4 regions of the Paenibacillus sp. FSL P4-0127 genome follow, and region 4 is predicted to be linked to each of the others. Evidence: riboswitches for the same ligand, from Rfam matches in the RefSeq annotation. Region 4 holds a riboswitch; each other region holds the start of a gene.
What was found. Region 4 has a riboswitch for cyclic di-AMP ahead of NYE74_RS10345 (hypothetical protein). Riboswitches for the same ligand answer to the same signal wherever they lie in the genome.
Positions count from the first base shown of each region.

Region 1 (3,889 bases), 1.7 Mb from region 4:
GTAGACGCCCACATGCGATACTTTTCCGCCACCCAGGGTGTTAAAGAAGACAAGATCGCCGGCTTGCAGCTTGCTTTTTGATACCGGAGTTCCTACCTTGTATTGGGCCGTGGATACGCGAGGAAGCGTAACGCCCATTTGTTCGAACACATACCGCGTAAACCCGGAGCAATCAAATCCGGCCGTACTGGTGCCGCCGTATTTGTAAGGCGTGCCGTACACGGAATTGACGATGTTGGAGAGCGACGTTTCCTGCTCGTCCGCAAAGGCGCTTCCCGTTCCCAGACTGAAACATAGAGCCAAACTCGTTACCGCTGCTGCTAAAGTCTTTCTCAAGATGTCTAACTCCTTCCAAGGCCTGCGAGGTTAGCTTAAGGATTCGGTTGAAGGCTCCCTATGATCCCTTTGAAGCGGGATCAATTCACCCTGACTGATGTGGTTCCCCCGTTTCCCGGGTGCGGGGAATTCGGCAGTTTCATGTAGTATGCACCCAAAAACGACGTCACAACAAAAATTACAAAGTTGTTACTATTTCTGTTGGTCATTTTACCAAAGTGGGCCAACATTGGCAAGTTTCCCGGCAAAAAGGATGCTTTTGGCCTGTGTGAGGAGCGGAGTGATCTGGGTATTGATTCCTAAGGGGGATCATCCGTAGACAGGAAAAACCCGCAGGAGACGTGGTATCCCAATCATCCCTGCGGGTTTGTCGAATTCGTTATGGATTGCGACTACTGTTCGGCTGTCACAGCTTCAAATTTCTCGGAGCTCATAATGCGCTTAGCTCCAACATACCGCTTCTCGTAGTAACTTTCGCTCAGTTTGCTGATGACAACTCCTTTGGAAGAAGAGGCATGCGCAAATTTGCCGTCGCCGACATAAATACCAACATGAGATATGCCATCGCCGGAAGTGTTGAAGAACACCAGATCGCCTGCGATTAATTCATCCTTGGAAACGCTTGTTCCCATCTCAAATTGGGAGCCCGATTGATGAGGAAGATCGATGCCGAGCTTGTTAAATACATACATCGTAAATCCGGAGCAATCAAAACCGGACGTTGTTGTTCCGCCTGCGGAGTAAGGAGATCCGAGGCCTTCTTCAATGGCGCTGTCCAGTTTGGAATCCGCGAAAACGCTGCCGGTTCCGATCGTGAAAAGCAATGCAAAACTTACTGCTGTTACGGTCAAACGCTTTTTCAAGAATTATGCTCCTTCCAATGCCTACGAGGTTAGCTTAAGGATTCGGTTGAAGGTTCCCTATGATCCCTCGCTTACGAGATCAATTCACCCAAAGTGGTTCCCCCGTTTCCCCGGCGCAGGGAATTCGGCTTTGATTTCTCACCTGATAAGACTTATTCGACGTAACTTGCTATTTTCCTGCCAAAGATGACAAAAATAATTACAAAACTGTTACTGAAATTGTGTTGCTGTTATTTTAACAAAGACAGGGATCATTTGGCAATGGTTAATTCGCGAGACTAAGAGGGGAAAACCTGACACAAGGCCTTCGCAAAGTCGCGGAGGCCTTGTGCCGTAAAGGTTTCAGAGAGATGAAAAAATTTTAACTTTTCTCGGTTTTTGTCTGCCAGAGGCGATATTGCGAGGTGACCTGCCAAATTTTAAAAGCGCTGCGACAGAGAGGATAGGTTTGCTGGAGGATCAGCGCCAGCATTCCGGTCCAGATCCAGGAGACCGTTCCGAACAGCAGGAACACGCCCAGCCCGAATGCGCCCAGTATGCAGGAGATCCCGATGCCCTGAAGAAGGTGCCGGAAGCAGACGAGGAGGGAACCCCAGACGCTTGATTTGAACAAGTACCCAAATTGTACGTAGAGAATGCATTGTCTCACCAGCCAGCCGTATACGAACCAGCCCAGGATGTAGATGAGACCCTTCAGCAGCGGGGCCATCTGTCCTCCGGCCCCCAGCAGATGCGGCCATAAAACAAGGAGCTTGGGAATAACCCAGAAGGCCGGGATAATGATTAAAATAAGTTCAATGGCATAAAACAGGACAACCGGCTTCCAGAATTCTTTCATTCCGCGGAACAACGGCAGTCCGTGTCCACGGCTCTCGGAGGGGACAAGCCCGTATAGAATTCCCGCTTGAATAAGAGGCGTGAGCAGGAGGCGTAGGACCGCCATGCCGATCAGCAATCCTAAATAGAGGCGGACGTCCGGATTGCTCCCCAAATGGATACGCCCTTCCAGCAGGAACAGAATTCGGCTGAGTTGCGTGGGCGGCGGATCCGGATGCCTTTGCAGTAGCGCGGTAACGGCGGTATCGACCAGGCGGTACAAAAACAATCCCCACAGCAGTTGATACAGGAACAAAATGATGACGGAGGGAAACTGGCTTTTCAGCAGGCTCCACCCCTGACGCACATAAGTCATATTTTCACCTCTTAAAAGTTTTGCGAGCGTTGCTTTACTCGATATGCTTCGAGCAAAACTACTTCAGAAGCATAAGCTGAGTTCTGCCGGCGTTTACCATATAAGTGTTCCGAGCAGGGCTTCCAGCAGCTTGGTCACGCTCATATTGGAGCGCGAAAGAAGGGGCTCGGGTACTTCCGTCTTCAAATAATTGTTGATGTGTTTGTTTTCGACCACCAGCGAATAGTCGGGATCGATTTGCACCCAAGCAAGCGGTTCCTTGTATTGCAGTTTAAGCTCGACGCGGCTGTCCTCGCCTCTCCATTGTTTTCGCACCGTATGGCCGTCCTTGAACGTGAACTGCAAGGGTACCTTCGGATAGGTCGCCCCTCTGCGGGAGATGACGACGGTGGATTCGTAAACGGCGGTCCCGTCCTGGAGGAGCGGATTCACCGTGATTTTGTCGACGGAGAAGTCGGCCATTTTGCCATCGTATACATACTGCGAAAAATAGTTTTTCCAGCTGCGCCCGGTGACCTGTTCGACCACCCGCTGGAAATCGGCCGTCGTTGGATGTTTAAAGCGGTACTTGTGGGCGTATACCGTTAAAATGCGCTTCATCGTTTTGCTTCCCACCTGGCGTTCAATATCGAGCAAAATAAGCTTGCCGCGGTAATAGACATTTTTGGTATAGCCGTCGCTGGATCCGTACTTCCAGGCGTTCTGGGTCAGCGGAGCCGGTGAGGAAATCAGGGCGGCCTGGATCGGGAGCGCCGGGGTGATGCCGAACTCCTGCTCCATTAATTTGTCCTCCGCATAGGAAGCGAAGCCTTCATCCAGCCAAGCCTCTTCAAATTCATTGCTAGCGATCATGCCGTAAAAAAACTGGTGCGCGATTTCATGAATGACCGTCCGCTCCAGCTCATCGTAACCGGGAGAATCGCCGCTAGCGCCAAAAGCGGTCACAAGCGTCGGGTATTCCATCCCGCCGGCTCCGTTTCCGTCCGCGGGGGGCACCACGATGGACAGGGTGGAATAAGGATACCGTCCGTACCACCTGCTGAAATTGGACAAAGCCGATTTGGCCGCATAGAAGTAGCGCTCTTTCAAATCCTGATGGGCGGGGTCCAGGTAAAGCTTGATCCGCACGCCCGGCACCTCGGAGGAGGAAAACGGCTCTTCCGCGTAAATGAAATCGGGGGAAGCTGCCCAGGCGAAGTCATGAACATCGTCGGCGTAAAACTGCACCGTTTTCCGTCCGCCTTTGACGGCGGCTTTTTTCGTCTGAAATCCGGTAGCGGCAACGGTATAGGCTTCAGGCACATTAATTCTCACGCTGTATATGCCAAAGTCGGCATAGAATTCGGAATTTCCGTGGTATTGATGGAGATTCCAGCCTTCCGCCGCGCGCCCCCGGGTGCCCGCAGGCTCATACACGCTGATTTTCGGAAACCACTGCCCGGCCATCACGAAATTCCCCGCCGTCCCCATCCGCGCAAAAACCTTCGGCAGCTTGACG
Region 1 is NZ_JBBOWY010000001.1:608,647-612,535, reverse strand. It holds gene NYE74_RS02605 (C40 family peptidase) at 1-336, opposite strand, end outside; cyclic di-AMP (ydaO/yuaA leader) riboswitch at 341-482, opposite strand; gene NYE74_RS02600 (C40 family peptidase) at 729-1,199, opposite strand; cyclic di-AMP (ydaO/yuaA leader) riboswitch at 1,203-1,339, opposite strand; gene NYE74_RS02595 (hypothetical protein) at 1,561-2,391, opposite strand; gene NYE74_RS02590 (M1 family metallopeptidase) at 2,485-3,889, opposite strand, start outside.
Region 1: another riboswitch for cyclic di-AMP. It lies ahead of NYE74_RS02600 (C40 family peptidase); the one in region 4 lies ahead of NYE74_RS10345 (hypothetical protein).

Region 2 (3,889 bases), 1.8 Mb from region 4:
GTAAATCACTTTTAGAATGCGCCCCATCGTTTTCTATTATTGCCGGAAGCCGGAGTAAAATCGTCCCAGACAAGGACAAATACCCATAAGGTTCCGCTGCGCATATAATGAATCAATTCTAACTATGGAGTGTGAGATCGTGAATAACGAATGGAAACAGGAGCATCTGGCCTGGCATGAAACACTGGAGCTGCATGAGCTAGTCGCCTTTCAATCCGCCAATTTGGCGGCGTTCAAAAAGAAACTGCCGATGGTGATGGACCCGGAGTTAAAAGCGCTTTATGCAGAAACGATCAAAACCTTGGAGCACAATATCCGCGAACTGCTTAAATTTTATCCGCTGGCGCCTGGTATGGCCCGCAACGTTTCGCCCGATATGACCGGATTTGACGCGGCCAGCCTGCTTGGCTTCGCCAAAGCCTCCGTACGCAATTACGCGGCCTCCATTACGGAGACGGCTACTCCTCAATTAAAGGAAACATTCCAAAAACAATTGCTTGGCGCCATCGCCCTTCATACCAAAATATTTAACTTCATGCACCGACACGGCTACTATCCGGCGTACAATTTGGAAGAACTGCTGGCCCACGACGTGCAAATGGCCAATCAAGCGCTAAACATGTAGCTTGCGAAAAAACCCCGGAATTCCGGGGTTTTTCTGGCGGTGCGTCATTTCTTTTGTTCCTTTTCTTCAGGTTCATCGTATTTATTGATATGCCCGGTAATGGCTTCGACCGCTTCATTCACATTCGTGGTGGCCGGCACGGCCTTAACCTCGTCTTCGGTCTTATCGACAAAATTTTGATGATCCGCGCGTACGGCTTCAATTTTATTGCTCACCTAAAGGTCACTCCTTTCCCGGAAGGTTGGGGTTTGAATTTACTATGCGATATTTTGCGCTTCTTTATGTATAAAGCCGTCCCAACGCAAAGCCATTTTGCCGGGACGGCTTTTTTTCTTAAAATTCCGTGCGGGCCGCCATGTATTCGGGTCTCGGCTTCTTCCCGAAATAAGGCTCCGCCAGTTTGTTTGCTACGCTGTTATAGACCATAAAAATATTGCTGCGCGGGTACGGCGTAATGTTGCTGTTGGAGCCGTGCATCAAATTGCAGTCGAACAGCAGTACGGAGCCTGCCTTGCCGACCGGCGTTTCAATGCCGCAGCGCTTCGCCAGCTCGGTTAAGCTCGCCTGATCGGGCGCGATGAATTCCTTGGAGCAATCATCAGGCGCCTGGCCGACGCACGACACGAAGATTTGATGGGAACCGGGCATGACCATAAGCGGTCCGTTAAACGGATAATTGTCTTCCAGTGCGATCAAGCAGCTGAGCGCCCGCATCCGGGGCATCCCGTCCTCCACATGCCAGGTCTCAAAGTCCGAATGCCAGTAGAACTCTTTGCCGGTAAATGCCGGCTTGTAATTGATCCGCGACTGATGGATGTAGCTTGGTCCCCCCAAAACATGCTCGACGATCGCGAGCAGTCTCGGATGCCGGGACAACTCCTGAAAAACCGGGTGGGTCCGATGAATCGCAAAGATCGAATGCACTTCTTCCCCGCCGGGCTGGCGGATAATTTCATCGGATGAAAGGTTCCGGGATGCTTCCCGCAAGCGCTGCGCCTTCTCCTGATAGCCCTTTAATTCCGCTCCGCCAAAAAAGTTCTCCAGGAACAGATAACCGTTTTTGGCGTAAAAATCCGAATGCTCTTTGCTGATTCCGCTTTCCGCGTTCCACTCGCCATATACGATGGGATCCTGCCGCGGAAGCCATCTCGGCTCAGCATAAACCCGGGAAGGGTAAGCATCCGTCTTTGGATCAAAAATTACGGACGTTTCCAATTGATTCATTCCTCCTCATCCCCTCATAAGAAATATTTGTCCAAACCAAAAAGGACCGCCGCTTGGAGAAGACAAAGCTTACCCAGCAGGGTCCTTAAAACGGACAAAGGCCCTTATAAAAGGGCCTAATAAAATCTCTTAATGTCGCAATATAGACCCATCCACTGCTGACGAGGTTAGCTGACGGGCTCGGGTAAGATGGTACCCTACAATCATTGCTGAATGATTCGCCCCAAAAAAATGGTTCCCCCGTTTCCCGGCTCCTTAAGCCGGAAACTAAGCGTGAGTCTATAGTAAAGGCAATTCGCGTTCATGTCAACCCATGTTCTGTAACATTTTCGATTTCGCCATATACTCGCTGCCGCATTCGTTACCGCAGCCGGCTTTCCGCTTCAGCCAAATCGGCCTGATCCTCCTGCAAATCTTCCTTGGCGCGTTCCAGCGGTTCCGGGTTCATGCGCCCATCCGCCTGGGAAATGGCGTTCTCCGCTTTGTGAATGGCGTTATAGGCATTTTCCACCGTTTCTTCGCTCGGATGGGACTGTGCTTGCGTTACGGCCCGGTGCGCTTTTTTGACGGACTGCTGGGCGGATGAGATCGGGTTTTGCGATTGCATGCTGGAATAAGGATTTGCCATGTTTTAGCCTCCTCCAAAAAGATGATAAGATGCAGGTCCTTACTAATTTGAGGAAAAGGCCCGGACAATATGCGTTCGAACTTTTGCCAATCCCACACTCCTGCCGCTTAGGCCGCAGCGGAAACCAACTTTAAAGCAGATAGAGCATGGATTTAACAGCGATGGAACCCGGAGCTGGAAAAAGGAAGAGGGGAAATCGGCACGAAATCACTGGCGTTGAATTAACTTTTGCTCAAGCTTTCCCGTGAAAGCTATCCGAAATCTAAACGGTTGTAGCAGCGGCTATTTGCCGAAAAAAGACCTTATCTAAATTCTAACGGTTGCGAGCGCCGTTATTTGCCTGAATCTAAGGCAAAAATTACCGGATTTCAGCGAAATAAGCACCATGGCAACCGTTACAATTTGAAATCAATGGTATTGGAACAAATAGCGCTTGTGGCAACCGTTAGAGCATTGGTGTGCTCAGAAAATGTATCTTGCCAGACTTAAATGCAACGCTAGCGGCACGAAATGCAAAAGGGCATGCGATTTTCGTCGAAAATCCCCGAAACAGGCGGTTCAACTGCAAATATGCAGTTCATTTCTTATGATAAGCTACCTTTTTATCCTATAGCTGCAAATGAGATGTATTTTTGCACTTCAACCGCCCAAAAGCAGAAATTTGCAGAAATTCAAATGGGGCTTTTGCATTTGATCTCATCGAGCCGTCCTTCTTACCATGTAACGAATTCATGAAGTCGTCGGTGATTTTCCCCAATTACATCAAGGCCTTCTTGCCCTAGTTCGGAGTCCTCTTTTTTAAATGGAGCTTTTCACCTTCAAGGCTGCGCGCTCCTCCCGCTCCCGCAGCTCTACTCTGCGGATTTTGCCCGTATTCGTTTTTGGCAGTTCAGCGACAAATTCGATCTTCCGCGGATATTTATACGGGGCCGTCACCGCTTTGACATGAGCCTGAAGCTGCTTGACCAGTTGCGGCGAACCCGCCGCCCCTTCTTTCAGCACAACAAAAGCTTTGACGATATGCCCGCGAATTTCGTCGGGACTTGCCACGGCGGCGCATTCCTTGACGGCAGGATGCTTCATCAGCGCTTCTTCGACTTCAAACGGCCCGATCGTATATCCGGAACTGATGATGATATCGTCGCCGCGCCCCTCGAACCAGAAATAGCCTTCTTCGTCCATTCGCGCCCGGTCCCCGGTAATAAAATACTCACCGCGCACGTTTTGTTGCTTCCGCTCCGGCTCCAGGTAATAGTTTTTAAACAAAGCCGGCATGCTAACATGAACGGCAATATCCCCGACTTGTCCCGCCGGAAGCGGAGTTCCCCGCTCGTCGACCACCTCCGCCACGCCCGGGGAAACCGCTTTGCCCATCGATCCCTGCTTAAGCGGAGTATCCTTCAGATTGCCGA
Region 2 is NZ_JBBOWY010000001.1:4,137,680-4,141,568, reverse strand. It holds gene NYE74_RS18670 (spore coat protein) at 140-625, shown strand; gene NYE74_RS18665 (hypothetical protein) at 670-840, opposite strand; gene NYE74_RS18660 (phytanoyl-CoA dioxygenase family protein) at 959-1,849, opposite strand; cyclic di-AMP (ydaO/yuaA leader) riboswitch at 1,991-2,133, opposite strand; gene NYE74_RS18655 (hypothetical protein) at 2,211-2,477, opposite strand; gene NYE74_RS18650 (acyl-CoA synthetase) at 3,276-3,889, opposite strand, start outside.
Region 2: another riboswitch for cyclic di-AMP. It lies ahead of NYE74_RS18660 (phytanoyl-CoA dioxygenase family protein); the one in region 4 lies ahead of NYE74_RS10345 (hypothetical protein).

Region 3 (3,889 bases), 1.6 Mb from region 4:
GTCTTGCGCCGCTGGGCGAAGGCGGCCTGCACCACCTCGAAGAAAAACGCCTCATCGTCCACCGCCACCGGCGGCTCTTTGCGTACCGACAGGCGGATGACGGCGGATTCCACATTCGGCTGCGGAATGAACACGCTGTGCGGCACCGTAAAGACCAGCTCCGGCTCGCTGTAGTACTGAACCGCGATGCTGAGGCTGCCGTAGTCTTTGCCGCCCGGCGAGGCCGCCATGCGCTCCGCCACTTCCTTCTGGATCATCACGACGATATGCTCCAGCGGCAGCTTCTCCTCGAGCAGCTTCATCAGGATCGGCGTCGTCACGTAATACGGCAGATTGGCGACGACGCTAACGCCGCTGACGCCGGAAAATTCGGCGGCAAACAGCGCCTTAAGGTCCAGCTTCAGCACGTCGCCGTGAATGACGCGAACGTGCGGATACGGCTCCAGCACCTCCTGCAGGATCGGCAGCAGGCGCTGGTCGATTTCCACGGCCGCGACCTTGCCCGCTTCCTGCGCCAGCTTCTCTGTCAGCGCGCCGATCCCCGGACCGATTTCGAGCGCCCCTTTAGTGGCGTCGAGACCGGCGGCGGCGACGATTTTGCCAAGGATGTTCTGATCGATCAAAAAGTTCTGTCCCAAGCTTTTCTTAAACGAAAATCCGTACCGCTGTATGATCTCCTTCGTCCGCCGCGGCGTGGACACGTCTTCCCTTATGCTCATGGCCTCTGTACCCCTTCATTCTCCAACTTGGCGAGCGCATCCGCAAACTCCTCGCGGCTGATCCGGAACACCGTCAAACGCTTGTACAGCTGTTTGCCGTTGCAGTATCCGATCCCGAGCAGTTCCCCCAGCACCTTGCGCCGGGCCGCCGCCTCCGGATGCACGATCAGCCCCGCCGTCATCAAGTCTTCCCAATCGATCTGGCCCTCTACTCCCGGCGCCTCGCTGCGCACGCGCGACAAAGCCTCGCGGATCGCTTCCGGGGAGGCGTTTTCGATCCCGATATCGCCCCGCTTCGTCGCATCCGCTTCCCGCAGAAACGCATGCTTGCAGCCGGGCACCCGGTTGGCGATGATCTTACGGATCCGTTCCCCGGCATGGTCGGGATCGGTAAAAATGATTACTCCGCGCCGCTCCTGCGCCAGGGCGATTTTCCGCAGCGTCGTCTCATTGATCGCGGAGCCGCCAGTTTCGATCGTATCCGCCTCCACGGCCCGCTTGACAGCCACGGTGTCATCCCGGCCCTCCACCACAATGACCTCTTTGATCATGTGTCTTCTTCCCTTCCGTTTACAACAAAAAGAAGAGGAACGTATCCTCTTCTTATCCAAGTGTCTTATTCATCATCATAATAGAGGTTGTTCAAAAAGTCATCTTTTTATCACGAAGAAGGCCTTTTGAACACGCTCAAAGTATCTCGTTCCCCGGATAAAGCGATAGCGGGGCCAATTAATTCAATTCCGGTTTTGTCGGACCGATCACGTAAACCGTGCGGCCCTTCTTGCGGCCAAAATTATTAGCCGCCTTTAAGCTGTCGTAATACACGTCGATCTTGTGGCCCTCAATCGCTCCGCCGGTATCCTCCGCTTTCCGGAAGCCGATGCCTTCGATATAGACCCACCAGCCCAGCGGCACAACATCATTGTCCACGGCGATCGTTCGCCCCTCGGTAACGCGGGTGCCGGAGGCCGTGCGCGTTCCAATACCGTCCTCCTCGGAGGAATAAGCGGTGAGCGTGACGTTTTTAAGTATTTTTTTATATTTGAATGAGACTCCGCCTTTTGTTGTCAATCCGCTGACGCTGACCCCGTCCGAGCTGCGGGTCATGCTGGCGGACAACACCGCGGTCGGCTGCTTGGTGCCGACGGCAATGACCTTCGGCTGCGCGGTTTTGGATACCTCTTTGCCGAGCCATCGCTTCGTCACGAATTTGCCGTCCTCGTAAGTTTTCTCCACGGTGTGGACAACCAACCCTTTTCTGCCTTGCTGAACGACCTTGGTTTCACCTTTCGGCAAACTTTCATCGGCCGTTTTGACAACGGTAAACGGTACGGCTTCTTCTTGCTTGACGGTGTGTTTATTAACGCGAACAATTTTGATGTTCATGTTAGTGGAAATTTTGCTGTCCAAAGCGGGCGTTACTTTATCGTCCTGCTTCAGGGTGACGCCCAGTTCGGAAATGGCGCCTCTTACGGTGTTTTTTGTCGTAAAGTCAACTTTGGCCGTTCCATCCACGATGACTTTCACCGGAACCGCCCGTTCGATCACGATCCGGTCTCCGTCCGAAAGCAGGCTCTCGAGCGGACGCGATACGGTGTCTTGCGGCGCAAGCTTAACGGATTGTTCCTCCAGCAGGTGCGCCACCTTCGATTCCGTCGTTTCCACCGACCGAACCTTTCCATCGATGACCAGAGATACTTGTTTACGCTCCTGACCAAACGCCCCAATCAGGATGATGATGATTACTGCGATGCTCAGTACGCCGACAAGCGTAATCTGACGAAAATTCTCATGCTTCCATCGCAATGCGTAAGACATGCTGGATGAGCGTGATTCATGGGTCTCCCCGTTTCGGAAAATGCCCATTTCTTCCGTCCTCCTTCATAGTCCCGCCGTAAGGTCGATGCATGATACGGTTGACGCGACTACAGTTCTTGTTTACGAAACGCGCTTTAGAGGTTGTTCAAAAGTCATCTTTTGATCACGAAGCAGACCACCCTGACTTTTGAACTCAAATATAAACAAAGCCGCGCATTTCGCACCCTGCCCCAGTCTTTATCGGCATTTGTCACCTCCTGTTTATCAACAGTATGACGACCCTATTACTTTTATTCAAAACAAAAGAAGCCCAAAGAAAGAGTTAGAGGAACTCCCTTCGTGGCTTCCTGATTGTCTAGGTGTAATAGGCTGCACGAGTTACCTCTCTTGGTACGCTTACGAGGTTAGCTGTCGGGTTCGGACGAAAGAGAGCCGCCCTTTCTCAGTTCGTTCGCTCATGGCGCAACGACCTCGAATTCACCCCTAAGACCCTGAAAAGGAATCATTTGCAAACCTGGCCGGCATCAGCCGATCCATGTTTGCGCCGGTTCCCCCGTTCTCCATGCGGAGACTCAGCGAGACTGGTTCACGGAACCAAGTTATCGAACGGCTCGTCAAGCTGAAAAATGAGCCGCAGCGATTACTGAAAAAATTCTATCCTGTTTGGATGCATGTTGTAAAGAACCAATCAACCACGTTTTTTTAAAAAAATGGTTAAAAAAATGTAATAAACATGCTGTTTTGAGTTAAAAAGCATTAATCTTTCGTTTATCCTCATTTTTTCAGCGGTTTTTCTCCGTTATGCTTGGTATTCCAAATCGTTCCAGTGCATTTCGGGTGGTAATTTCGGCGATTTCCTCAAAAGAGACCCCCTTCAGCTCGGCCGCCATTTCGGCTACCAAACGCACGTGGGCCGACTCGTTCCGCTTCCCACGAAATGGATGGGGAGTTAAATAAGGGGAATCGGTTTCGATCAGCAAACGGTCCAGCGGCGTTTTGGCCAGGACCTCTTTGGGCTGCTTTGCATTTTTGAACGTAATCGGCCCGCCAAACGATAAATGAAATCCCAGATTTAGACACAATTTAGCAATTTCCCAGCTGCCGGAGAAGGAGTGCATCACCCCTCCGACTTCATTCGCCTTTTCCTCGCGCAAAATCCGCACGACATCCTCATGTGCGTCGCGGTTATGAATGGAGATCGGCATCCCCAGACTGCGGGCCAACCCGATCTGCTTACGGAACACCTCGTGCTGCACGTCTTTGGGCGACGTGTCCCAATAATAATCAAGGCCGATTTCGCCGATAGCCACCACTTTTTCGTGCTTGCAAAGCTCGGCGACCCAATCCAAATC
Region 3 is NZ_JBBOWY010000001.1:706,482-710,370, forward strand. It holds gene rsmA (16S rRNA (adenine(1518)-N(6)/adenine(1519)-N(6))-dimethyltransferase RsmA) at 1-719, opposite strand, end outside; gene rnmV (ribonuclease M5) at 716-1,270, opposite strand; gene NYE74_RS03030 (3D domain-containing protein) at 1,449-2,585, opposite strand; cyclic di-AMP (ydaO/yuaA leader) riboswitch at 2,915-3,125, opposite strand; gene NYE74_RS03035 (TatD family hydrolase) at 3,320-3,889, opposite strand, start outside.
Region 3: another riboswitch for cyclic di-AMP. It lies ahead of NYE74_RS03030 (3D domain-containing protein); the one in region 4 lies ahead of NYE74_RS10345 (hypothetical protein).

Region 4 (3,889 bases):
CTTATGGTCATCCTCCTCCATTTCTTCAAAATGCCCTTCGCGCGGCTTGCTAAGGGGAAGTGTAATTGTAATGACGGTGCCTTGCGGCTGATTCGGCTTGGCCGTAATGGTTCCATTGTGCAGCTCCACGATTCCCTTGCAAATGGCAAGTCCCAATCCCGTGCCCGTCACTTGCTTGGCGGCGGCCGAACGGTAAAACTTTTCGAAGATCCGGCCGTAATCGTCACCGGCAAGTCCGATTCCCGTATCGGAAACAAGGATAACAAGCTTGTCGTCCTCGGGCCTTACCGTTATGAAAATCTCGCTGTAATCCGGACTGTATTTGATCGCGTTGCTGACCACATTAACCAGCACTTGCTCGAGCAAAACTTCATCCCCCATTACCATAGGAACGGACGCCGGCAGGTTTACCCGCAGTTTTCGATGCTGCTGAAAATCTTTGACCTGAGCCAAGGTGACGCCGATCAGATCTTCCACATCGCACCAATTTTTTCTAAGACGCAGCATGCCGCTTTCCAATTGCACCATGCTGAGCAGGTTTTTGACCAACCGATTCATACGGAGGGCACCGTCCCGAATGGTAAGCAGCAATTCCATGCGATCCTCCGAAGAAAAAAGAGAATTGCCTTCAATAAGGCTGGTCGCCGAGCCGATAATGGCCGCTAACGGAGTACGCAACTCATGAGAAACAGAATCTAGAATCGCGGTGCGAAGCCGTTCCGATTCGGCCGTCAAATGAGCGATTTTGGCTTCCTCCGCCAGCTTCATGCGGGCGATGGCGGTGGCCGCCAGACCGCCCAGTGCGTCCAGCATCCGCTGTTGCTCGGTGGTGAGCCCGCTTTTCCGATCCTGCAGATTGAGCGCCAATACCCCATGCACGCGGTCCTCGGTTCTGAGCGGCAGGTAATGGGCTGGAGAGTCTCTTAAGGTACGGGTTCCATTTCCGACAGCTTCGCCATGATCAAACGCCAGCTTCGCCATCACTTTTTCCGTTTCGCCCTGTCCCCAATCGCTATGAACCGAAGAGCAGTGGGCTAGCACTAAATTATTCCGTTGATCCGGCAAAAAAATCGCAATTTCCGTACCGATGGTTTGCGAAACTTGCCGGGAAACATTATTGAGCAGGGAGTGAATGTCCGCGATATCGCTCATTTGCCGGCTGAGCACGTAGAGCGCGGCGGTATGCTCCTCCCTCTGCTTGGCGTATAGCAACTGCCGTTTCAGCTTTACCGCCAGGCTGGCCGTTAACGCGGCTACCGCCAAAAAAACGCCGAACGAGATCAGATAGCGCAAGTCCGCGATCGTAAAACTCAGAATTGGAGAAACGAAAAAGAAATCAAAGGCCAGGACCCCCATCATTGCTGCATAAAGAGCAGGGCGCAGGCCCCAGACGACGGAACTCCAAAGCACGGGCAGCAGATAGAGAAGTGCTATATTGACCGAATCAAACGCTAGTCCGAACGGGTGCATGGCGGCGGTCATGATTGCGATGAGCAAAGTGATGCTTGCATAAGGCTTCCATAGCATCCACATCGATTTCAACTTATCCATTAAACCACTCCTGTCCGTCTATGCTCCCGTTACTACTATAGTTCAGGGTAATGTAAAAAAGGAATAAAATAAACCGTTTATAGGCGTAAAAATTCCGTAAAAATCCACGAAATGCCATATAATCACGAGTATTTGCGAGGAAAATGAAGCTCTAATATTTTGAGAGCGCTAACTTCATCTTAAAGTTTCTTTTTTTTACGGATATGCCGGCTGCGTCGTTTTACAACCATTTAGCTAAGGAGTAAGATACGATCCATGAATTGAATGGCCATTCGATTCTAAATGGATATGCCGATCGACGAAACCAACGTGCCGAAGCTTGTGTGAGAGCAGAACGATCGGAACGGTTGGAGCGGAATCATCGGTCATGACTCATTCGGCGAAGACGAGGGCGACTCTCACCGCCTGAATCGTCAGCTAACTGTAATATTTATTGAATGATGATTTCATTAAACGCTGAATCCTTGAAAGACACAAGGAACGGGGGAACCAACGGAAGCCGTTAGCCGGCTTCATGGGGTGAATCACCCGGCACTTTCAAATGCCGGGTGTAGGGCGACTCTCACGCCCGAATCCGTCAGCTAACCTCGTAAGCGTGTGGAGAGGCAACATTTTGTCGCGGGCCGGTCAGGATGACTGCAAGAAGCCGCGGAAAAGGTTCCTCTTTTCCAAGGCTTCTTTTTTGTTGCCTTCTTTCTTGATCCGGGGGAGGAGTGTATGGAGAAGAGTCGTATTTTAGTGGCCGCTTCAAATAAAGCGGGGAGAAACTTCGTTCAATTGCTGCTGTACCGAAAAGTCCCGGTAGCTGCCCTAACCAATAACAAAAGGGAAGAAAAGTTGCTGAAGGAACTCGGAGTGGATGAGATTTTACGTGTAAATACCACCCGTAATAAAGTGAGCGGGGTACCTGCATTTCCGATCGGGCGCGTGTTTATTTTTGAGACCAGCTTGCCGCTGAGTTGCCAGTATTTGCAATTCATTGCCCGATGGCCCTGCAAAGCGGTAACTGTCGTGACGACCGCGTGGTACCCCGATGTGATTTATAAAACACTCGGTGCTTCCTACGTGGTACACACAAAAAACGGGGAAGTTGGGTTTCTGCTCAGCCGCCTGACTGATTAACCATTGGAGGAGTGTCGTGATGCTGGATATTTGGATGGTGCTAACGTTGACCGTTGCCTTAGCGCTTATAGTTGGATTTGTCGTTTGGTGCGGTAAAACGGTGGAGGATACGGGAGGCGAACGCGAATGACTATCGTGTTGATTTTTACGTGTGGATTGCTGGTCTATCTAATCTATGCGTTGCTTCATCCGGAAAAGTTTTAACGAGTTTTGTTTATAGTGCGAGTTCAAAAAGGAAAGATGGCTTTTTGAACAACCTCTAATAGTGGGAGGAACAGTCATGGATATACTGCAAATCGTAATTGTGATCGGTATTTTGATGCTGATCGCCAAACCGCTCGGTAATTATTTGTACCACGTTTTCTCTAACGAGCCCAATCGCACGGATAAAATATTCTGTTGGGCCGAGAAACCCATTTATGCGGTCATCGGGCTGAAGCATCGCGCAGGCATGAGCTGGAAGCGGTACGCGATCAGCTTCATCGCAACCAACTTCGTGCTCGCCGCGGTAAGTTACTTGCTGCTGCGGGTGCAGAGCGGCTTGCCGTTGAACCCGAACGGTATCGGCAATATGGAGCCGACGCTGGTGATGAACACGGTGATCAGCTTTATTACGAACACAAATCTGCAGCATTACAGCGGCGAGACGGGGCTTTCGTACTTCTCGCAAATGGCTGTGATCATGATGATGATGTTTACGTCGGCGGCTACGGGTCTTTCGGTCGCGGTCGCGTTTGTCCGGGGCGTTACGAGCAAGGGAAAAAGCTTGGGCAACTTCTTTGAGGATTTCGTCAAGGCGCATACGCGGATTTTCTTTCCGCTGGCGTTGATCGTCACGCTCGTGCTGGTCGCGCTGCAGGTGCCGCAGACGCTTGGGTCTACGCTCTCGGTAACGACCTTGCAAGGGGCGACGCAGCAGATTGCGATCGGGCCTGTCGCTTCGCTGGAGTCGATCAAGCATCTGGGCACCAACGGCGGCGGCTTTTTCGGCGCCAACTCGGCGCATCCGTTTGAGAATCCGAGCCCGCTGACCAATGTGATCGAGATCCTGTCGATGTGGTCATTGTCCGCGGCGCTGCCCTTCATGTACGGCAGATTTGCGAAGAGCCGCAAGCAGGGTTGGGTCATTTTTTCGGCGATGATGGTTTTGTTCCTGGTGTTCCTGACCGTTGTCTATACCGCGGAAAAGAGCGGCAACCCGGTGATAAACGCGCTG
Region 4 is NZ_JBBOWY010000001.1:2,324,377-2,328,265, forward strand. It holds gene NYE74_RS10335 (response regulator) at 1-11, opposite strand, end outside; gene NYE74_RS10340 (ATP-binding protein) at 1-1,551, opposite strand, end outside; cyclic di-AMP (ydaO/yuaA leader) riboswitch at 1,996-2,161, shown strand; gene NYE74_RS10345 (hypothetical protein) at 2,269-2,673, shown strand; gene kdpF (K(+)-transporting ATPase subunit F) at 2,800-2,877, shown strand; gene kdpA (potassium-transporting ATPase subunit KdpA) at 2,954-3,889, shown strand, end outside.